DNA from 3 places in the Desulfovibrio desulfopostgatei genome. Region 1 is predicted to be linked to each of the others. Evidence: predicted binding sites of a transcription regulator. Region 1 holds the regulator's gene; each other region holds the start of a gene.
What was found. The regulator sigma-54, encoded in region 1, starts transcription at its own class of promoters, with help from an activator protein. The targets are predictions, from matches to a motif close to CTGGCACGGNNNNTGCTT.
Positions count from the first base shown of each region.

Region 2: speB (agmatinase) is a predicted target of sigma-54. The motif match lies at 3,754-3,771, and genes of this name have one in related genera.
Region 3: ACUZ9Q_RS13265 (flagellar hook protein FlgE) is a predicted target of sigma-54. The motif match lies at 1,723-1,740, and genes of this name have one in related genera.

Region 1 covers NZ_JBRBQS010000002.1:1,459,205-1,464,791, forward strand. Annotated here, with positions in the region: gene ACUZ9Q_RS06500 (phosphoribosylformylglycinamidine synthase subunit PurQ) at 1-377, opposite strand, end outside; gene ACUZ9Q_RS06505 (CTP synthase) at 652-2,295, shown strand; gene rpoN (RNA polymerase factor sigma-54) at 2,590-4,014, shown strand; gene hpf (ribosome hibernation-promoting factor, HPF/YfiA family) at 4,051-4,590, shown strand; gene rapZ (RNase adapter RapZ) at 4,777-5,587, shown strand, end outside.
Region 2 covers NZ_JBRBQS010000002.1:3,103,065-3,108,651, forward strand. Annotated here, with positions in the region: gene ACUZ9Q_RS13510 (DEAD/DEAH box helicase) at 1-1,856, shown strand, start outside; gene panB (3-methyl-2-oxobutanoate hydroxymethyltransferase) at 1,933-2,766, opposite strand; gene speB (agmatinase) at 2,763-3,650, opposite strand; gene ACUZ9Q_RS13525 (hypothetical protein) at 3,923-4,459, opposite strand; gene ACUZ9Q_RS13530 (class I SAM-dependent methyltransferase) at 4,470-5,237, opposite strand; gene ACUZ9Q_RS13535 (multidrug effflux MFS transporter) at 5,371-5,587, opposite strand, start outside.
Region 3 covers NZ_JBRBQS010000002.1:3,045,930-3,051,516, forward strand. Annotated here, with positions in the region: gene ACUZ9Q_RS13255 (pyridoxal phosphate-dependent aminotransferase) at 32-1,222, shown strand; gene ACUZ9Q_RS13260 (rhodanese-like domain-containing protein) at 1,274-1,693, shown strand; gene ACUZ9Q_RS13265 (flagellar hook protein FlgE) at 1,941-3,431, shown strand; gene ACUZ9Q_RS13270 (shikimate dehydrogenase family protein) at 3,689-4,570, shown strand; gene aroQ (type II 3-dehydroquinate dehydratase) at 4,595-5,047, shown strand; gene ACUZ9Q_RS13280 (4Fe-4S dicluster domain-containing protein) at 5,167-5,587, shown strand, end outside.

The sequences.
Region 1 (5,587 bases):
CGCTCAAAGCGCTGGCCGCCAAGGGCAGGCAGCACGCCCAGCTTGACCAGCAACTGAAAACCGTTGCAGATGCCCAAAATCAGCTTGCCCTCATCCAAAAACTCGCGCAAGCTCTGCAACAGGGCCGCGCCCGCGTCGTCCTTGAGGTAACGCCAGCGCATGGCCGCAGCCTGGGCCGCGCCGAGATCGTCGCCATCCAGAAACCCGCCGGGGAAAATCAAAAAGTGATAGTCGGCAAGGCGAACCTTGGCCGCCACCAGATCGGAAAAATGCACCACATCGGCCTTGTCGGCACCGGCCAGACGGGCCGTGTGGGCTGTTTCCATGTGCGAATTTGTACCGTAGCCGGTGATGACCAGTGTGTTGACCGTACCCATGCGGGGGAAGCCTCCTTGGCTTTGCAACGCAGATAATTCCGGCCAAGCCCTAAGGCGTGGGCCGGACGTGCTTTTGCCTTGGAAACCTTGGCAGACCCGCGCCGGGCACAACAGATGACCGGCGCGCGGGCCGCTTGTGGTGGGCACGCACGCTGAAAAGGGAATAACACATTACTTAGCTTGTTTTACTTAGTCAATGCTAGCCAAAAAATTCAATTTGGGTTAAGACTGTTTGGTTGAACTATTCAACATACCCAAGTACAGGTGGAAGTGCATGAAAACTAAATACATTTTTGTGACGGGCGGCGTTCTGTCGTCGTTAGGCAAGGGCCTCGCGGCTGCGTCTTTGGGCGCGCTGCTGCAAACGCGCGGGCTTACGGTAACCATCCAGAAGCTTGATCCTTACATCAATGTTGACCCCGGCACCATGAACCCGTTCCAGCACGGCGAGGTATTTGTTACCGATGACGGCGCGGAAACGGATCTGGATCTCGGGCACTACGAACGTTACCTTAACGTGCCCATGTCGCGGAAGAACAACACCACTTCCGGCGCCATTTACAACCACGTCATCGCCAAGGAACGTCACGGCGATTACCTGGGCGCCACTGTGCAGGTGATCCCGCACATTACTGATGAAATCAAGAGCGTGGTGCTTTCCCTTTCTGAAGGCGAGGACGCGCCCGATGTCGCCATTATCGAAATCGGCGGCACCGTGGGCGACATTGAAGGCCTGCCCTTTCTTGAGGCCATCCGTCAGTTGCGTTCCGACCTTGGACGCGACAACTGCCTGAACATTCACCTTACCCTGGTTCCCTACCTGCGCAGCGCTGGCGAGCACAAGACCAAGCCCACCCAGCACAGCGTCAAGGAACTGCTCTCCATCGGCATTCAGCCCGATATCATTCTGTGCCGCTGCGAGCAGAGCATCCCCGAAGAACTGCGCCGCAAGATCGCCCTGTTCTGCAATGTGGATCAGGACGCCGTGTTCTCTTCGGTTGATGTGAACAATATTTATGAAGTGCCGCTCAAGTTCTATGAGGAAGGCTTTGACCAGAAGGTGGCCATCATGCTGCGCCTGCCCGCGCGCAATGCCCACCTTGAAGCCTGGGAAAAGCTCGTGAGCGACTGCGCCAACCCCAAGGGCAAGGTCACCATTGCCATTGTGGGCAAGTACGTTGACCTCAAGGAAGCTTACAAGAGCCTGCACGAAGCCCTCATTCACGGCGGCGTTGCCAACCGCGTTGAAGTGGAACTGCGCTACGTCAATTCCGAGAATGTGGACGAAAGCAATTGCGCGGAATCCTTCAAGGGCTGTCACGGCATTCTTGTGCCCGGCGGCTTTGGCTACCGCGGCGTGGAAGGCAAGATTGCCGCCATCCGCTATGCGCGTGAAAACAACATTCCCTTCTTCGGCATCTGCCTTGGCATGCAGTGCGCGGTTATCGAATTTGCCCGCCACGTGGCAAACCTTGATGACGCCAACTCTGAAGAATTCAACCCGCTTTCTGACCACAAGGTTATCTACCTTATGACCGAGTGGTTCGACTTCCGCACCAAGAACGTTGAAAAACGCGACGCGGGCAGCGACAAGGGCGGCACCATGCGCCTTGGCTCCTACCCCTGCAAGGTGCAGCCCGATACCAAGGCCTTTGTGGCCTACAAAAAGGGCATGGTTGATGAACGTCACCGCCACCGCTACGAATTCAACAATGCCTTCAAGGAAATGCTTGGCGAAAAGGGCATGGTTTTCAGCGGCACCGCCCCTGACGATTCGCTTGTGGAAATCATTGAACTGAAGAACCACCCTTGGTTCCTTGGCTGTCAGTTCCACCCCGAATTCAAATCCCGGCCCATGAACGCGCATCCGCTGTTCCGTGAATTTATCGGAGCGGCTAAAAAGTTCGCCAAGGTGTAATTTCGCGGCGTTAACGCAGCGAGGCTTGTTGGTTTCCACCAAGCTTGGGTATCGCAAAATCGCGCAAAAAGGGGAGGGCATTGCCTTCCTTTTTTTGTGCGCAGATTATTTCCAACGGCGCAAATGCTGCGCCAAATCTGGATTTTTGGCGCTGACAGCCCTTGCCGCTGGCTGGGGATGCCGTGAACCTGATCTTGCAACTGTTAGCTATTGCATAATTTTTGCAGATGTGGCACAGTACTTGTAAACAGATAATTCTATAGTCCTATGGCTAGTTAAGGCAAAAGAGTACACATGGCACTGGAACTACGGCAGCAACTCAAGCTGTCACAGCAACTGGTAATGACCCCGCAATTGCAGCAGGCAATCAAGCTGCTGCAGCTCTCACGCGTGGAACTTCTGGAAACTGTGCAGCAGGAACTGCTTGAAAACCCCTTTCTCGAAGAATCTTCACTTACTGACGATTCCTCCCTGGAGCAGCACGAGGAAAGCCGCGAAGCGCCCAAGGAGGAAGTGTACGACAGGGAACTGGCCAAGGATGCCGACTGGGAAGATTACCTCGGCGAGTTTGCCAGCACCCCCCGCCTTTCGCAGTCGCGCGAATATGAACTTGCCGAAGAAATTTCGCCTCTTGAAGCCCGCTATGCGGCCAAGCCCACCCTTGAGGGGCATCTGTTCTGGCAGTTGCGCCTTTCTTCGCTGACAGAAGAGCAGAAGGCCATTGGCGAGGTCATTATCGGCAATCTCTCCTCAGCCGGGTATCTGCAAGCCAGCATTGAAGAAGTGGCCGAAATGGCCGAGGTTGCGCCCGAGGCCGTGCTGCCCGTGCTTGAAAGGGTGCAGCTTTTTGACCCCATCGGCGTTGCCGCGCGTGACGCGCGCGAATGCCTGATGGTGCAGATCAAGAACCTCAATTACGCTCGCGACCCCATCCTCGTGGAGCTGGTAGAATCGCACCTCGAAGACCTCGAGGCCAAGCGCTACAAGCCCCTGCTGCGCAAGTTCAAGCTCGATATGGAAGAGCTCAAGGAGTATCTGGATATCATCCAGAGCCTTGACCCATTGCCCGGCGCAAGTTTTGGCGGCGGCGAGCCAACCTACGTAAGCCCCGATGTATTTGTGTACAAGATGGGCGACGAATTTGTGATTTTGCTCAACGATGACGGCCTGCCCCAGTTGCAGCTTTCGGCCATGAGCCAGATGAACATTGGCGGCTCGGAGAAGGAAAAGGACTACTGCGCAGAAAAGATCCGCTCCGCCTCATGGCTTATCAAGAGTCTGTATCAGCGCCAGCGCACGCTTTACAAGGTTATGGAAAGCATTGTGCGCCATCAGCAGCCGTTTTTTGAAGACGGCGTGACCAAGCTCGCGCCGCTCATTCTCAAGGATATTGCTGACGACATCAGCATGCACGAATCAACGGTGAGCCGCATTACCACCAACAAGTATGTGGCAACGCCCCACGGCATCTTTGAATTGAAGTTTTTCTTTAACAGCGGCCTTGAACTCGATGACGGAAGTCAGGTAGGCTCAGAAAGCGTCAAGGCTCTGATCAAGAAATTCATCTCTGAGGAAGATACCCGATCCCCCCTCAGCGATGAGCGTATCGGCGAAATGCTCAAGGAACGCCTCAAGGTCAATATTGCGCGGCGTACGGTGGCAAAATACCGCACGGCACTTGATATTCCATCTTCGTCAAGGCGCAAGGAGCATTTCTGATTCCCCGTCGAGTGGCTCAATACTTAGGAGGAACTTATGAACATCTCATTTGCATTCAAGAATTTTGAAGCCTCCGAACATCTGAAGAAGTATGCCCGTCGCCGCATGGAAAAGCTGGGACGGTTTTTTGGCAAGGCCTCTGGCCTTGAAGTTGCCGTTGTGCTGACAGTCGACAAGTTCCGTCATCGCTGCGAAGTGACCGTTACGGGCGAAGGCCTGCACATCAATGCCACGGAACAGACCTCGGATATGTACGCCGCCATTGACCTTGTGACAGACAAGGTCGAATCGCAGATCAAGCGCCAGGTGGCCCGCGTAAAGGCCCAGCGGCGGCACGCCCGCAATACGGATGTGGACGTGTTTACCTACAACCTCGATGCCGAAGCCGACGTGCAGCAGCCCGTTGACGGCACCGACCGCCTCGCCACCAAGCCCCTGCATCTGGATGAAGCGCTCATGCAGCTTGATTCCATCGGCAGCGAGTTTCTGGTGTTCTTTAACGCAGAAAACAACCGCATCAATGTGGTATACCGCACCAAGGTGAGCGGCTATGCCCTCATTGACCCCGTGTTGTAATCATTCATAATGAGGGGGCGGGCTGGCAACGGCCCGCCCCCGTTTCAGGCGCACCCCCCCTGCCGGTTGCCGCGCAATGGCCTTACACGGGCTTGAGCGCGGCGCGGATTTGGCAACGTCCGTCAGAAGCCTGTGGCGCACAACCCCGGCTGCAAACGGCGATCTGACCCCGAAGAGGCGAATGTCATGAAGGATTCCGCGCAGATACCCCCCACAGATTCCACCCTTGACGCAAAGCCTGATGCTGACGCGCCCGTTCCCGGCGTGGATGTGCAGGTGTGCATTGTCACGGGCCTTTCCGGCGCTGGCAAAAGCACGGCGCTCAAGGTTTTTGAAGACATGGGCCACTTTGTGGTCGACGGGCTGCCCGTGAGCCTTGTCATGGAAATGGTGGACATGATGTCGCGCCCCTCCATGAGCCATTTCAAGGGCATCGCTCTGGGTATGGACCTGCGCCAGAGCAATTTTGTGGAAGACATCAACGACTGCCTGAGCATGCTTGCGGGCAAAAACATCCGCCCCATGCTGCTTTTTCTTGAGGCCAACAATCAGGAACTCATTCGCCGCTACGCTTCGACACGCCGCCCGCATCCGCTGGAACGCGAGGGCATGGGCCTTGAGGCGGCGCTGCTGGCAGAGCGCAGCAGCCTGCGCCCTCTGCGCGAAATGGCTGATCTGGTCATCGACACCTCGCGTTTTTCCATCCATGACCTGCGGCGCGCCATCCAGAAGCGCTGGAGCGGCAACAAGGGCAAGCTGCGGGCCATCAGGGTCAACGTGATTTCTTTTGGCTTCAAATACGGTGTACCGCGCGAGGCTGATCTGGTTTTTGACCTGCGTTTTCTGGCAAATCCCTATTTTGTGGACGAGCTGCGCCCCATGAGCGGCAAGGACAAACCCGTTGCCGACTATGTGTTCAATTCGCCCCACGCCCGCGAATACCGCGACAAGCTGGTTGATCTGCTGTTTTTCATGCTGCCGCTCATGGAGGCCGAAG
Region 2 (5,587 bases), 1.6 Mb from region 1:
CAGAAATGCCCCTCACCCCCGGTGAAGCCATGCTGGCAAGCCCTGCTGCCCGCGCCGCCGCCCGCGCGCTCAACGCCAAGGGCCTATTGCTGCAATCGGCGGACGGCACCCAACTGCTGGCCGCCCGCAAGCGGCCCCAGCGGCATGTGGATTTACGCGGCACAGGCCAGACCTTCAGCATTGAAGATCAGGACGGCCAGATCATCGGCTCTGTGGATGGTTTTCGCGCATGGCAGGAGACGCACCCCGGCGCTGTTTACCTGCACCGGGGCCGCAGCTATGTGATTGAAGAGATGGACCCGGCCCGCGCCCGCATTGTGGCCAAGGCTGCCAAGGTCTCGTGGTTTACGCGCACGCGCGGCCAAAAAAGCACGGATATCCTTGAAGAAGTCGAGCGCACATCATTGGGCCGCGTGCTGGTCTGCCGTGGCCGCCTGCGCATCACCGATACCGTGACCGGTTATGAGAAGCGTTCTACATCTGGCAACCGCCTGCTCACCATCACGCCGCTTTCCGTGCCGCCGCAGGTTTTTGAAACCGAGGGTCTGTGGTATGTCATACCAGACAGCATCCGCGCCTCGCTGGAAGAACGCTTTCTGCACTACATGGGCTCCATCCACGCCCTTGAGCATGCTGCCATTGGCCTGCTGCCCCTGCTCATCATGGCCGACCGCAACGACTTTGGCGGCATTTCCACCCCGCTGCATGCCCAGACCGGGCTGTCGGGCGTATTCATTTATGACGGCCTGCCGGGGGGAGCGGGCTTGACGCGGCAGGCCTTTCCCGATGCGCGGGGCCTGCTGGAAGCCACCTTCAAGGCTGTTGCCGCCTGCCCCTGCGAGGACGGCTGCCCCTCCTGCGTGCATTCGCCCAAGTGCGGATCCGGCAACAGACCCATCAGCAAGATCGGCGCGCTGGAGCTGCTGCGCGAAATGCTGGCCCCCGGCACGGAAGGCGATGCCCTGTGCCGCGACCTGCGCATCAGCCCCGCTCCTGACAGGCTGGATATGGAATCGTTGGACGCAGCCTCTGCCCTGGCGGCAGCGCCCCGGCCTGCGGTTTCGGCTCTGGATTTCATCAATGAAGGCAGCCAGCCCGAAGCCGCGCACACTGCAATGGAGGAACAATCCATGAGCAAAAAGCACTCCGCGCCGGACAATCAGAACAGCCTGTTCGGCGCTAACGGCGTTGCGCAGTCCGGCTCCAGCGGCAGCGCCCCCACGCCTCAGAGGGAGGCCAGCAGCGCGCCGGACGCTCAAGGGACAAATACCTTTGACGCCGCAGGCCTGCTGACGCACATTCCCGTGCCGCCGCCAAAAAATTTTGTGGTCTTTGACGTCGAAACCCGGCGCTCCGCCGCCGAAGTGGGCGGCTGGAACCGGGCCGACCGCATGGGCGTGAGTGTTGCCGTGGCCTACGACAGCAAGGCGGACGACTATTTCTCCTATCAGCAGGAGGAACTGCCCGCATTGTTCGAACGCCTGCGCGGGAGCGACCTTGTGGTGGGCTTCAACAGCCTGCGCTTTGACTACGCCGTGCTCTCGCCCTTTGCGCCATTTGATCTGCGCACCCTGCCCAGTCTTGATCTTTTGCAGCGCGTGTACGAACGCCTGAACTACCGCCTTCCACTGGACAATCTGGGGCAGGCCACCCTGGGCGAACCCAAGAGCGCCGACGGCCTGCAAGCCCTGCAATGGTGGAAGGAAGGGAGGCTGGAAGATATCGCCACGTATTGCCGCAAGGATGTGGACATCACCCGCCGCCTTTATCTGCACGGTCTGGAGCAGGGCTTTTTGCTGTTCAGCAACAAGGCTGGCTCCCGTGTGCGCGTTCCTGTGGATTTTCACCGGCGCTGAGATCGCCTTAGCCGGAAAAAGCAAAACGCCCGCGATTGCGGGCGTTTTGCTTTCAAATATCTGTGACACGGCAGCGTTATTTCAACTTTTTCAGCGTCTTCTCCATGCCTTCCGGCAGGGGATAGCCGTGATCCTCGCCAGGGAACGCGCCTGCGCGCACTTCACGCGCATAGGCCTCCACCGCTGAGCGCAGGCTTGCGCCCACTTCGCCAAAACGTTTGACGAAGCGCGGCAGGTGGCTCAGGGTCATACCCGTCATATCCTGCCACACCAGCACCTGACCATCGCAGCCAGCGCCAGCGCCAATGCCTATAACCGGGATGGACAGGGCCTGGGTCACGCGCTCGGCCAGGGGCGCGGGCACGCATTCCAGCACCAGAGCGAAAGCCCCGGCTTCTTGCAGGGCGCGGGCATCGTCCAGCAGCTTCTGGGCTGCAGCCATGCTTTTGCCCTGCACCTTGAACCCGCCAAAAGCGTTCACCGATTGCGGCGTGAGGCCAAGATGCCCCATGACGGGGATGGAAGCCCGCGTCAGCGCCCGCACTTCTGCGGCAAATTCCGCGCCGCCTTCAAGCTTGACCGCCTGGGCGCGGCCTTCTGTCATGAGCCGCCCGGCGTTGCGCACGGTTTCTTCCACAGAAACATGGTAGCTCATAAAGGGCATGTCGCAGACCACAAGGGCTTTTTGCGCACCGCGCGCCACGGCGGCGCAGTGGCGCACCATGTCGTCCACCGTGACGGAAAGCGTGTCGGGATAGCCCAGCATCACCATACCCAGCGAATCGCCCACAAGCAGGGCATCCACCCCGGCCATATCCATGACCCGCGCGGTGCTGTAGTCATAAGCCGTCAGCATGACGAGCTTTTCCTGCCCTTTGGCCTCGCGGAAGGTAACTATGGTGTTCTTCATGACTGAGCCTCCTTCTGGTTGGCATCGTGGGCCAGACCCATTATGAGGTGGGTAAGCTTGGCAGCCGTAAAGTCCGCATGGTGCAGGCCCTCAATGGGGGCCAGTTCCACCACGTCCAGCCCCACCACGCGGCGGCCCGCCACGCAGCGTTCCAGCATGTACTGGGCCTCGCGCCAGTTGATGCCGCCGGGCGAGGGCGTTCCTGTTGCTGGCATGATGGACGAATCAAGCCCGTCCACATCAAAGGTGATGTAAATATTTTTGGGGAAATCCTCTGGCAGGGGCAGCTCCGGCAGGCCCACACGGGCGAGGAAATAGGCGTCGTAATGGGTGACGTTGAACTTCTTGCGGATCTCGGCTTCTTCCCGGCAGAAATCGCGCACGGCAAACTGCGTGAGCGGCAGACCGAGGTCGGCCACAGCGCGGTACATGACGCTGGCGTGTGAAAAAGGGCTGCCCTCATACTGGGGCCGCAGGTCGGCGTGGGCGTCAAACTGCACAACGCCAAAGGGTTCGCCCGTTTTTTCTGCCTGCCGGGCAAGTGCCCGCAAGGCCCCGAGCGTCACGGTATGCTCGCCGCCCAACACCACAGGCACTGCCTCGCAGGCAATGGCATGGGCCACAGCGGCCTCTATGCGGTCAAGCGTGTCGGTTATGGGGCCAGCGCAGTCCACGGCCTGAGCGGTAAAAAAACCTGACTCGCCCGGTGCGAATCCGCATTCCCAGGCTTCAAGCTGATGCGAGGCGGCAAGCAGGGCCTGAGGGCCTTTGACCGTGCCGCCGCCATAAGAAACACTCTGCTCCAGAGGAACGGGGATAATGTGAAACCCTGCCTGCTCCGGTGCAGACTGGGGATATTCAGAAGCCAGAAACTTGTCTTGCATGTGATCCTGCCGTGATTTGACATAAAAAAACGGCCCGCTTGGGGAGGCAGGCCGTTTTGGTTGGAGGAGACTGTCAGCAAAAGAAAGGAAGGTACTTTCCAAGCTGCAATGGCCGTGCCACAAAAAGCAGCATACGGATAATCATATAACCTGCTGCTTTTTATTGGTAATTTTTTACAGCCTCGCAATAGGCGCGTTAAAAATGTTTAACCCCTCGTGCCTGCGCCCTGCCTGGAAGGCGCAAAACTGTACAAAATATTTTCTTGCACAGCCTACTGCACAGTGTCCTTGCCCGGCGCAACAGCCGCACCCTGCAAAGAAAGGGAAAGCTTTTCGGCCAGTTCGCGCGCGGCGGGCGTATTGCGCCATTCGTCAAAGAGTTTCTGCCAGCCGCCAAAATCCACAAAGTTGCGGTCAAGCTGTTCTTCGTGCATCTGCACCCAGGCGTTGAAAAGCTGCATCTGCACCTGGAAGGTGGCGCTCTCAAAAATCATGGCCGCAGTATCGCGGGGCATGACCTGACCGTCCACATGGGCCAGAACAAAATTACAGACCGCGCGGCGGGAAGTTTCAAAGGTCACTTCCTGACCGTTCATGTCTTCTGCCAGGGGCAGCAGCCGGGGGAACATCTCGCTGATGCGCTCCATGGCCTTGACCGGCACGGCGATGAACAGGGCGGGCTGGCCGTCCGCAGCGGCAGGGGCTTCGGGTTTTTCAGAGATGAAATAAAAACGCAGCCAGTTCTCGAACATTACGGCTTCCAGAACCTTGGCAACGCCATTCTGAAATTGTTCTTGAGCTTCGGGCATGGAGACTCCCTTAGTGTTTTACGGCCACGACCCGCAGCCGCCGATAATCAGCAATCCAACCGCCGTTATTCCACATGGATGCGCGCAGGGCATCCGCCACGGCGGCAAAAACTTTTTCCTGAGCCTCTGGGGCCACGCAATCCAGATCCTGGGCAAAAAACTGGGCCATCCAGCGGGCAAGGCCTTCTTCCCCGCCTTTGAGAGGGGTGGGCCTGTCGTATTCTTCCGCCAGCCGCACGGAAAACCCGTGGCGGCTCAGCAGGGCCGCATATTCCTGCGCCGAGGGAAAATAAAAACGCTCGCTGTTCAGATGCGCCGGGCCAATGCCTTCCCCCGCCAGCACGGCCTGAAAGGCCGCCCCAAAGGCAGCGCGGATACGCCCGATATTGCCTTGCGCGCCAAATTCGCACACCAACAGGCCGCCGGGGCGCAGCGCCCGCGCCATGACGGCGGTCAGGCGCTCCTGATCTTCTATCCAGTGCAGCGCGGCGTTGGAAAACAGTGCGTCCACGCAGCCGTTCCACGGCATGTCGCAGGCGTCCATTACCAGAAATTCCACTCGCGGCAGACGCATCCTGGCCTGCAGGATCATGTCGGGCGAGGCGTCAATGCCCACCACGCGGGCGGCTCTGGCGGTCAGCGCTTCTGTCAGTGCGCCTGTGCCGCAGCCTACGTCAACAACAAAGCCCAGACCATCGGGCAGCAGCCCCAGCAGGTTTTCACCGTAGGCTGCCACAAAGTCGTGGCTCTGGTCATAAAGACGGGCATCCCAATCCATGAATCCGGTTCTCCCTGCGCGGCGAAAAAAAGCGCAAGCGCCACTTGTTGTAAACATCAGACTACAGCGCGTCAATGCGGCGGGCTGATTTGCAGCAACAATGCCGCCCGATCCCCGCCAGAAACGAGCAGGCTCAGGCCTGCTTTTCCCGCAATGCGCGCTTTTGCATTTCGCTGTTGCCAACTTGTCCAAGTACTGCGGCGGCAAGCCCGGTGCAGGCGCTCACCAGACCCAGCGGCACAGCGGTATCGCCCCCGGCCAGCCCCACAAGAGGGGAGGTGCACGCGCCAAAAATAAAGACCGCCACGCCCAGAATGCCCGAGGCCGTTCCCGCGCCCACATTTTGCGCG
Region 3 (5,587 bases), 1.6 Mb from region 1:
GGTCGAATACAACAACCAGTGGGAGCAGTATATGTCCATTCTTGCAGACAGCGTTACGGGGTATCTGGAACACTCTTCGTGGATCCGCCGCATGTTCGAGGCCGGAGGCCAGCTCAAGGCCCGTTTTGGCGCGGACAACGTTTATGACTTCAGCCTGGGCAACCCCGACCTGCCAGCCCCCCCCGCCGTTGTGGACGGTTTGCGTTCCTTCACAGAACACGCTGGCGAACCTTTTGCTTTTGGCTACATGCCCAACGGCGGCTTTGTCTGGGCGCGCGAAAAACTGGCCGCCCACCTCAGCAAGGAGCAGGGCGTAGACCTCACCGCCAATGATGTGCTGCTGGGCTGCGGCGCTGCTGGTGTGCTCAACGCCTTTTTGCGCGCAGTCATCAATCCCGGCGAAGAAATGCTGGGCTTTGCACCCTACTTTGTGGAATACGGCTTTTATGTAGCCAACCACGGCGGCACCTTCCGCGCTGTCATGAGCAAGGCCGACACCTTTGCGCCCGACCTTGCCGCGCTTGAAGAAGCCATCAGCCCCAAAACCCGTGTGGTGCTCATCAACTCGCCCAACAACCCCACAGGTGTGATTTATAGCCGCAAAGACCTCAAGGCGCTGACCGAACTGCTGGAAAACAAGAGCCAGGAATACGGCAAGCCCATCTGGCTGGTGGCCGATGAACCGTACCGCTTCCTTGCCTATGACGGCGCGGAAGTGCCTTCGGTGCTGCCGCTCTATCCTTACGCCGTGGTCATCAGCTCTTTCTCCAAAAATCTTTCGCTGCCGGGCGAACGCGTGGGCTTTGCCGCTGTTTCACCCCTGCTGCACGAAAAGGCCGAGCTCATGGCCGCCCTCACGCTCACCAACCGTATTCTTGGCTTTGTGAACCCTCCCGTGGTGGGCCAGCACATCATGGCCGCCGCCCTGGGCAGCCAGGTTGACCTGAACGTCTACGCCGCCCGGCGCAAGGCCATGGGCGAAGTGCTCAAGAACGCCGGATATGAATTCCAGATGCCCGCAGGCGCGTTCTACTTCTTCCCCAAGGCTCCCGGCGGGGACGATGTGGCCTTTGTGAACAGGCTGGTCGAAGAACGCGTGCTGGCGGTTCCCGGCTCCGGCTTTGGCTGCCCCGGCTACTTCCGTCTGGCATTCTGCGTGGGCGAAGAAGTGATCCGCAAGGCTGCCGACGGCTTTGCCAAGGCCCGCGCCTCCGTAAAATAGCATCGCAGGCTGGCCCAAGGCCCAGATCTCAAACCACTACAGGTAGCAGAAATGACGCACACCCACTCCGCAACGCCATCGCACGGCAGGCTTTACGGCCTGATGTCGGCGCTCGCATGCTTCCTCCTGCTGGCTGCCGTTCAGGTTTCCGCCAAGGATATCAGCGTGAAGGACGCCGCAACCCTGTTGCAGAATCCTCCACAGGGGCTGACCATTGTTGACGTGCGCACCCCGGCGGAATTCCGCGAAGGGCATCTTGCAGGCGCAATCAACATGGACTTTTTCGGCGCATCCTTTGATTCGCAGATACTTGGCCTGCCCAAGGACAAGCCCGTGTTGCTCTACTGCCGCACGGGCAACCGCTCTGCCGGAGCCTACGATGCCATGGAAAAAGAAGGGATAACCAATATCCTCCACATGAATGAAGGCATCACGGGCTGGCAGAAACAAGGCCTGCCGCTGCAAAAATAGCGCGCCGCAGTAGCGCGAGCAGCGTTACGCTGGCACGGATTCTGCTTCTATTCAGGGCGGAGAGGAAGATTTTTCCTCCCGCCCTTTTTCTTTGCCTGTCCATATGTGCGACTAACGCACAGCAGGCAAGGCGCGCCGCACATATGGACGGCGCTGCGGCTGACGCTTTCGCAACAGAAACGTCTTGCCGTTTGGGGCATCGTTTCCGGGCAAGGGAAAATTATTCCCTCCCGACAGGAGGCAGAGCATGAACTCGTCATTGTTTATCGGCGCCACAGGCATGAAAACGTTGAGTAGCGGCATGAACGTTATCTCAAACAACATCGCCAATGTGAGCACCATCGGGTACAAGCAGCAAACCGCTCTGTTCTCTGACGTTTTTTACGCGCAGCAAGGGGCCATAGGCGACTGGTGGGATGCGCAGACCAATTCCAAGGTAGCCCTTGGGCAGGTAGGTCAGGGCGTACAGCTGGACGCAGTACTCACACGGTACAACCAGGGGGCCCTTGAATCTTCCAATACCGTTACGGATATGGCCATCAACGGCAAAGGCTTCTTTCAGGTAACGGACAAAACCGGCCAGGAGTATTACACCCGCGCGGGCGACTTCCGCCCCGACAACCAGGGCGTCTGGCGCACGCCTGCCGGCATGGCCCTCATGGGCTACAAGTACGCTGAGGATGGCACCAAGGGCGGTCTGGCGCAGGTTACAGTTGACAGATTCGCCAAGATGCCCGCCAAGGCCACCACGGCCGTTGATATGCGGTTTAATGTGGGGCAGTCCAAAGACACCACCAGTGACCCCGCAAATCCCTATTTCAGCCTCATCGGCCAGTATAACGCCGCCAATGATCCACCCCTGGCCAGTTCCAGCTACGGATACGGGCAAAGCATTACCATGTATGGCGCCGATGGCACGGCCCACTCGGCCACCATCTATTTTGACGGCGCACCATCCACAGGCTCCGGAAGCACTGTGGAGTACCTCATTGCCTCGGATGCCGACGCCAATGGCGGCAAGGCCCAGCCCCTGATGGCGGGTACCCTCAGCTTCAATGCCAAGGGCGAAGTTACCGGAATGTCGGCCTACACTCCATCCACTGCAGGCAGTACAAACCTTGCGGACTGGAACGCGGCCACACTCTCCAAGGACGGTATACCCCAGATGACTGTCAACGGTGCGCCTGTCACTGTGAACCTGGGCATCACCGCCAAGAGCGGCTGGCAAAACAGCCCAGGCAATGCCGCCAGCGTGGGCACCGATCCCACTGCGCTGGCAAGCATGGGCAACGCCTACACCCGCGCAGCAGACGCCACAACCAACTACACCTCTTCCTCTCCTGTGACGCGCACAAGAACCCAGAATGGGTATGCCGAAGGCACACTGAACAATATCAGCATCAACGCCGATGGTACTGTGGTGGGCAAGTTTTCCAACAGCGAAAGCATGGATCTCTGGCAGATTCCCGTATGCCGTTTCACCAGCGAAGACGGCCTGCGCCGCGAGGGCAACAACCTCTTTTCCGCCACTGAAGATTCCGGCAATATGGAAATGGGCGTTGCCGGTACGGAAAACTACGGCAAGATAAACGCGTACAACATTGAACATTCCAACGTGGACATGTCCCAGGAAATGGTCAACATGATTGTCAACCAGCGCGGCTTTCAGTCCAACAGCAAGGTTGTGACCACGGCAGATCAGATGCTGCAAAAGGCCATGGAACTCAAACGGTCATAGCCGCATGGGCTCAGCCCTTTGTTTGGTGTAATGATTTTCCGGCCCCGGCATAACCCGGGGCCTTTTGTATTTCTGGCAGGATACCGCTGCCAGGCGGGTGCGTCCATACCATATTTGACCATTTTGGTTATCCGGGCGATCCGGACGCAGCAGCATTGCTCCGTACCGCCCCATAGGGTACAGTGTTGCCTCAAGATGTGGATCACCCTGTAAAGAAACACTTTTTTGCCGCACTTTCCCGCAGGAGAGCACCCCGCATGAGCGTCGCAGCATCCTCCACCAATGGTACCGCTCTCTATGGCGTCACCGGTTGGCCGCTGGCCCAGACACTTTCGCCCCTGTTGCACAATACGGGCTTCCGGACGCTGGGCATCAACGCACTGTACCAGAAATGGGAAGTGCCGCCCGAGAAACTGCCCGCCTTTGTGGAAAGTGTACGCCTGCTCGATATTCGCGGTTGTTCTGTGACCATCCCGCACAAGGTTGGCCTTTTGGCCCTGCTGGACGAAATCAGCCCCCTTGCACGTCAGGTGGGCGCGGCCAATACCATTTACTGGAAGGGCGACCACCTTTGCGGCGAAAACACCGATGTGGCCGGATTCATGGCTCCGCTTGCAGAGATGCCTCTTGGCGGGGCGGATGTGCTGCTGCTGGGTGCGGGCGGCGCTGCCCGGGCCGTTGCCGCTGGCCTTGCCGCGCCGGACAATGCAAAGCGCCCTGCCAGAATCTTTGTGGCCACGCCTTCCGATAAATCGCACCTGCCGCTGGCCGACGAATTCGGCCTTACGCCCCTGCTGTGGAAAGACCGTCACGAGCCTTCGGCCCTGCTGGTGGTCAACACCACTCCCCTTGGCATGCGCGGCAAGGCAGAGGATGACACCCCATACGATTTCTCGCTGGCAGGGGCACTTCCCGCCAACGGTGCTGCCAAGGCAACACCCATTGCCTACGATATTGTGTACAACCCCCTCGAAACCCGTTTTCTGCGCGAGGCCCGCGCTGCTGGTCGTTGCTGCATATCGGGCCTTGAAATGTTTTTTGGTCAGGGTGACGCGCAGTTCCGCCTCTGGACGGGGCAGGGCCTGCCGCCCGAATCACGCCGCGCCCTTGAGGACGCCCTTGGGCAACAGCCCCAATAAACCGACATGAAAAGCGAGGCTTCCATGCGAATTCTGGTGCTGCACGGCGTCAATCTGAACATGTTTGGCAAGCGCGACCCCTCACAGTACGGCACGGCCACCCTGGCGGACATTGACGCAGCGCTGCAATCGCTTGCCCAGGAAATGGGCGCGACTGTGGAATGCTTTCAGACCAACCACGAGGGCCTGATGGTGGAGCGCATCCACCAGGCGCTTGGTGAGGGCGCTGACGCGGTGGTTATCAATGCGGGCGCATGGACGCACTACAGCTATGCCATTGCTGACGCCCTGGCCATTCTGCCTGTGCCTGTGGTGGAGGTTCACATGTCCAATGTTCACGCGCGCGAGGCGTTCCGGCACCATTCTGTGCTGTCGCCAGTGTGCGCGGGCAGCGTGTGCGGATTCGGCGTTGAGAGTTATCTTCTCGGGCTGCGAGCCGCGCAATCGCTGGCGGCTAAAGCCGCAGCCAAAGCGTAGTAAAGACGCAGTATATAATTTGCTGGGGTGCGAGCCTAGATTTTTGACTTTTTCTGCTGTAGCGTTGTAGATAGTCTTGTCACAGCGGCACCCCATCAGCTTCTAACCAGAGAGTTCCCATGAACGAAGCCATTAACCTGAACCGCCTGCGCGACCCCGCCTTTACGGAGGAAGTGGATGCGCACAGCGGGCAAAAAGTGTCCACCTGCTATCAGTGCGGCAATTGTACTGCCGGCTGTCCCGCAGGGTTCGTTTACGACATGCAGGTCAACCAGATCATGCGGGCGGTACAGTTGGGCTTGAAGGACGCGGTACTTGATTCGCGTTCCATCTGGATGTGCCTGTCCTGTTCCACCTGTAGCCAACGGTGTCCCAACAACATCGATGTGGCCGGAGTCATGGAGACCCTGCGTCACATGGCCCGCAAGGAAGGCCGCGTGGCCGTTCCCAAGGTGGAGAAATTCTGGTTTTCCTTCCTGGATACGGTGCGCACCTTTGGCCGCACCCACGAAATCGGCACCATGGCACTCTATATGATGC